2 regions of the Lentibacillus sp. JNUCC-1 genome follow, and region 2 is predicted to be linked to the other one. Evidence: predicted binding sites of a transcription regulator. Region 2 holds the regulator's gene; the other holds the start of a gene.
The links. Region 2 encodes LexA, which represses DNA repair genes until DNA is damaged. Its sites were predicted from a motif close to CGAACATATGTTCG; they were not measured.
Positions count from the first base shown of each region.

Region 1: uvrB (excinuclease ABC subunit UvrB) is a predicted target of LexA. The motif match lies at 1,375-1,388, and genes of this name have one in related genera.

Region 1 covers NZ_WHOH01000003.1:621,379-624,572, reverse strand. Annotated here, with positions in the region: gene uvrB (excinuclease ABC subunit UvrB) at 1-1,262, opposite strand, end outside; partial or broken gene JNUCC1_RS13605 (multicopper oxidase domain-containing protein) at 1,511-2,553, opposite strand; gene JNUCC1_RS13600 (PDZ domain-containing protein) at 2,856-3,194, opposite strand, start outside.
Region 2 covers NZ_WHOH01000003.1:1,336,575-1,339,768, forward strand. Annotated here, with positions in the region: gene tkt (transketolase) at 1-404, opposite strand, end outside; gene JNUCC1_RS17360 (DUF896 domain-containing protein) at 441-674, opposite strand; gene JNUCC1_RS17365 (YneB family resolvase-like protein) at 761-1,399, opposite strand; gene lexA (transcriptional repressor LexA) at 1,666-2,289, shown strand; gene glnA (type I glutamate--ammonia ligase) at 2,350-3,194, opposite strand, start outside.

The DNA of each region.
Region 1 (3,194 bases), 720 kb from region 2:
TCAGGATCGAGCAGCCCAGTCGGCCGGATAATCTGTTCAGTCATTTCCGGTGAATGTTCCAGTTCATAAGGACCTGGCGTTGCCGATACGTAAACAAGCTGATTGGTTTTCTTCTCAAATTCTTCAAATTGCAAAGGCCTGTTATCAAGCGCCGACGGCAATCGGAATCCATGGTCCACAAGCACCTGCTTCCTGGCCCTGTCTCCATTGTACATGCCTCTGATCTGTGGCAGTGTCACGTGGGATTCATCCACAATCACAAGGAAGTCCTCAGGAAAATAATCGATCAATGTATAAGGTGTATCCCCTTCATTGCGAAACGTCAAATGCCTCGAGTAGTTCTCAATGCCAGAACAAAAACCCATCTCATTCATCATTTCCAGATCATAGTTCGTTCTCTGTTCCAACCTCTGGGCTTCCAGCAATTTATTTTGTTCTCTGAGCTCTTTCAGCCGCACTTGCAATTCGGATTCAATCAGCTTAATGGCTTTTTGCATTTTTTCTTCACGGGTGACGAAGTGGGATGCCGGGAAAATGGCTACATGTTCCCTGTCACCGATGATTTCTCCAGTCAGGGCGTCGACCTCCCTGATCCTGTCTATTTCATCTCCGAAAAACTCGATCCGCATACAATGTTCTTCGTGTGAAGCTGGGATAATTTCTACTGAATCGCCACGCACACGAAATGTGCCGCGGTGAAAATCAATATCGTTTCTGGCATACTGAATGTCTACCAGATCACGCAGCAAACTGTCACGGTCCTTTTCCATTCCCACACGAAGCGAGAGCACCTGACTCCGATATTCTTCTGGGGAACCAAGGCCATATATACACGACACACTCGCCACGATGAGTACATCCTGGCGTTCAAATAAAGACGATGTTGCAGAGTGTCGGAGTTTATCAATTTCATCATTGATGCTCGCGTCTTTCTCTATAAAAGTATCAGTGGAAGGCACATAAGCTTCCGGCTGATAATAGTCGTAATAACTAACGAAATACTCAACAGCATTATTTGGAAAGTATTCTTTAAATTCACTGTAAAGCTGACCTGCCAGTGTTTTATTATGCGCAATGACCAGAGTTGGCCGGTTAATTTCTTTAACAACATTGGACATCGTAAACGTCTTCCCTGTCCCTGTCGCCCCCAGCAAAGTCTGATGACGCTGGCCAGTAAGAACCCTCTCGACAATCTCTTCAATTGCACTTGGCTGATCACCTTGTGGGTCATAAGGCGATACAAGATCGAACGTATTCTCCACAACGCAAGCCTCCCATCACGTTATCCTTAGTCTAGCATATATGATACTTTCTCAAACAAAGAGTCGGCCTTATTGCCGGCTTGTTAGAAACAAATTTCATTATATCATAATCAGAACAAACATTCGATTGTTTTGCTCGGTATCCACGCCCTGATATCTATTTACAGCATTCCCTTTTAAACATCCCATTTAAACGCCTTAAAAAATCGCCCTCCAGATTGGAGAGCGATTTGTTCGTAACCGGAATATTATTCAGTGACTTCAATAAATCCAACAGCACCCTTTGTTGCGTGATTAAACTGGTGGGTAACAAATGGGTACTTGCCAGCTTCTTTCACAGTGAATTCTACGACTGCACCGCCACTTGCAGGGAGCAGAACAGTTTGCATGCCTTCGTAGTGGTTCGCCGGGTTGCCGTCAATGTATACATCGTCAAACATTGTACCCACGACATGGAAGCTGCTTACCTCATTTGGCCCCACATTGTTAATGTAAAGTCTGACTTTGTCACCAACTTTTGCAGTGAGCGGATTGTCTTTAACAGCTGTTGTAGTGCCATTTGTGTTTGGCTGACCTTCATGGAGTGCTTTTGTAGAGAATACAACCTGAGAAGGCTCTCCATCCATCATGTCCTGCATATCGTTATATTTGTACCATTCGTTTTGAATAACCACATACTCTTGGTCAACTTCCTCATCTGTCGGAAAACCGTCTTTAGGTTCGACAATGATGACACCATGCATGCCGTTAGCGATATGCGCCAAAACTGGATCTGTACCACAGTGATACATGAAGACCCAGGGTTTGATGCATCGTAAGAAAATGTTCCTTCTTCATTTGGCATAACATCTATAAAGTTCTTGTCAGGTGCTGTGTGTACAGCGTGGAAGTCCATGCTGTGGGGTATTGAAGGATCTTTGTTTTCCAATGTGAAATGAATCGTATCTCCTTCTTCCACAACAATCAGCGGTCCAGGTGCTTCACCGTTGAATGTCCATGCTTTATAATCATAGCCAGGTTCGATTTCAATATCCGTAATTTGTGCTGTCATTGTTACATATACGTCTGTGCCATCCCGTTCCATTTCTAGCGGTACAGCGGGGTCGTTCAAATCTTTATGAGGTTCAATGATATTGGTATCTTCGCTTGCACTGACACCTTGAACATCCATATCAGCATCATCTTTATTGTCTTTTAAAGTGTTTTCCGCAGTACCTCCTGCACAAGCTGTAAGCACTAAAACCAGAATACTTAAAACGACCAACAGACGAACTTTCATTTTACCAAACATATTCCTCACCTCATTTTAGTTAGATAAGATGTTGCCTATTATCGGTTGCTGTATCTTATCTTTGATTCTATTGTATGATATGGTGAGATGATCACATGTGATATAAATCACATTAAAATGTAGCTTTATGGCTAATGTGTGAACGCCTCAATTGTTACTATACCAATAGTGTTAACTGTATTTAACTCTTATACAATTTTATTACTATGTGAACATTTGAACATAACCGCAAAAAAAAGGCCACTGGAAACATCTTTCCAGTGGAGAGCTGATAGACTAGGAGGGCAGCCGAAATGGGGGCTTTACAAATAGGATGCCCAGTTCATGGTGTTCCCCTCATATAAGGCACCTTGCACAAAGCGCACTTCGCCACGCGTATCAATCAATTCTAATTTGAAAAAGGCGCCACTGCCCTGCAAGGCTTCATAAAATGATTGAATCGATGCCACTTGTTGACCGTTTACTTTTTTGACATGGTCCCCTGCTATGATATCGAGGCGTTCTGCCGGTGAATCCGGAATGATGTCAAGAATGGTTAGCCCGCCATCCCCTGCAGGAAAATAGGGACGTTTGCTTGATTCTGAAACACGATGCCGATAGTTGATCCATTCCTTGCCTACAATACCGAATACAATGGCAAC
Region 2 (3,194 bases):
AGGTGAGCTTCTGCCATTGCCATTCCGACTGACATGCCAAAGCCTTGTCCAAGTGGGCCGGTTGTTGCTTCTACCCCATCTGTGTGGTGTACCTCAGGATGTCCTGGGGTTCTTGAGTCCCACTGACGGAACGATTTCAAATCATCGATCGTCACATCATAGCCTGATAAATGAAGCAGACTGTATAACAGCATTGAACCATGACCTGCTGACAGAACGAAACGGTCCCTGTTAAACCATTTGGAATGTTTAGGGTTATGAGTCATATACTCTGTCCACAATGTGTAAGCCATTGGAGCAGCCCCCATTGGAAGCCCCGGATGTCCTGAACTTGCATGTTCAATTGCATCGATCGATAATGTTCGGATGGTATTGATAGATTTTTGTTCAATTTGATTTGCCATAATTATGCCCCTTTCCTTTGAGCAGCTATAGATACATTAATGTTTCTTTTCATTGCTCTGCATTTCTCTGACTTTTTTTGGTGTGACATCATTACCCTCAGGATCAATAACTGTCATCGTTTTAAGTTGATTCTTAAATGAAGAACGTACGTTTTTTAGATATTCTTGCCGAAGTGTTTGACGTTCTTCAGCTTCTGCATCAGTCAATCCTTCATTTTTTGCTTTATGTGCTAGTTCATTGATCCTCTTAAGTTTATCTTTGGAAATCACGTTTGAACCCTCCTGTTTAAGCCGTGAAAAAAAGCCGGGTGGAAAACCTCCCTGCTTTTTAATATTAAGCCTTGGAAGGCTTATATTCAAGTATTATGATATTCTCTGTATCGGCGGTGAACCGTTGCTTTGGAAACATGGAATCCGAGACCGTTCAAAGTGGTTGCAATCTCTTCAAATGTCAATTTTTTTTCACGTAAGCGAATGACTTCTTCAATTGGAAACTCTTTTCGGCTTCTCCCTGGGGCGTGTTCAATGTTTTTGAGGTTCTTGGCTGGCTCGTATCCCTGCTCAACCGCTCTTTTCATTCCACGTTTTATTTTCATGTTATGAATACGTCGCTGGTACTCTTCAACAACGCCCACAATTTTAAGGACCATGGAGTCGGATTCGGAAACTTCAAGCTTTCCATCATGTATCGCCGTATAAATTAAAATCTCGAGCTTGTCCAATTGATGAAATAAAGCTATTTTTGTATTTCCCCGTCCAAGCCGGGTTTCATCTTGTATAAGAAGACAGTCTGCTTTGTGTTCAGAAAAAAGGTCAAGCAGTTTAAAGACACCTTCACGTTCAATGTCATAGCCACTGGCCTTTTCTTCAATAATATCAACAACATCCATTTGATAACGTTCTGCTAAAGCAGTAAGTTCATGTTTTTGTCGTGTAAGAGATGTTTCCTGGCTGCTCTTTTGGGTGCTGACTCTGCAGTAAATGATGGCTTTCACGTTAAAGACCCCTTCTTAAGCATTGATCATCGCAAAATACAATACTACTAATGTTAAAATGAACGTTATCATATAGAATACATCTACTTTAGATAGATTGCCAAACACTCACTTCATCCCCTTTCAAAGTCAAGAACTTTTGTTCGTATTCATAGTATATGACGAACAAAAGTTCTTGTCAACGTTTTTCGAACGAATGTTTGCTTTCAGGGTTTCAGAATGCTATAATACAAGTATTCACAATATATGCGGGAGGCGTTAAAGAAATGAAAAAACTTTCAGCGCGTCAACAAAAAATCATTGATTTTATAAGAGATGAAGTACAACAGAAAGGGTATCCGCCATCTGTGAGGGAAATTGCCAAGGCAGTGGAACTCGCTTCAAGTTCTACCGTACACGGCCATTTGTCGCGTCTTGAAAAGAAAGGCTACATCAGAAGGGATCCGACAAAACCACGTGCGATTGAATTGCTTGATCCCTATGCTGATCCAAGTATCGTGAGAGAATCCGCTTTATACGCGCCTGTAATTGGTAAGGTAACTGCGGGGGTACCGATTACAGCAGTGGAAAATATTGAAGAATTCATACCGCTGCCTCAATCAACTGCAGGGGCAGATGATGAGGTGTTTGTTCTTGTTATCGAAGGCGACAGTATGATCGAAGCTGGGATTTTGGAAGGTGACAGAGTCATTGTCAAGCAGCAGAATACGGCGAACAACGGTGATATTATTGTTGCAATGACAGCAGAGGATGAAGCGACCGTCAAGCGATTTTATAAAGAAAAAGATCATATCAGGCTGCAGCCGGAAAATGAAACAATGGAGCCGCTTATCTATTCCGATGTTTCAATCCTTGGTAAAGTCGTCGGTTTATACAGAACGATTCATTAAATGATATGCATATAAAAAGACCGGGCAAAAGAAAATATCTTTTGCCCGGTCTTTTTAGGTTTAATACATAGTCAAGTACTGTTCTCTTTCCCATGGGTGAACCGTTGTCCGGAACATGTCCCACTCAATTTGTTTTGCTTCGATAAAATGTTCGTATAAGTGGTTGCCTAAAGCTGTTTGAATGATTGTATCATTTTGTAATTCTTTTAAGGCGTCCATTAAGGTTGCAGGTAACGTTTCGATCCCGTTTTCTTGACGTTCTTGTTCCGTCATTTCATAAACGTTTTGATCAATTGATTCAGGCGGTGTTATTTGATTGCGGATTCCATCAAGACCGGATGCCAGCAGCACAGACATAGCCATATATGGGTTAGCTGTTGGATCGACACTGCGCAATTCAACACGTGTGCTTAATCCTCTTGAATAAGGAATACGCACGAGTGGACTCCGGTTAAAAGCGGACCACGCCACATGGCAAGGAGCTTCATAGCCAGGCACTAAGCGCTTGTATGAATTGACGGTCGGGTTGGTTACAGCTGTATAATTTTTGGCATGACGCAAGAGTCCCGCAGTAAAGTAATGTGCATCATCACTGAGCTGTAGCTCTTTAGATGTATCGTAAAATACATTCTCTCCATCCTTGAATAAGGACATATTGACATGCATTCCAGAGCCATGTACACCAAAAAGAGGCTTTGGCATAAATGTCGCATGTAAATTATGCTTTCTAGCAATTGTTTTAACAACCAATTTAAAGGTTTGAATGTCATCACAATGTTTTATTGCATCTGAATACTTAAAGTCAATTTCATGTTGTCCAGGAGCGCCCTCATGGTGGGAAGCCTCAATCTCAAATCCCATTTCTTCCAGTTCAAGCACGATATCTCTGCGGCAGCTTTCTCCCA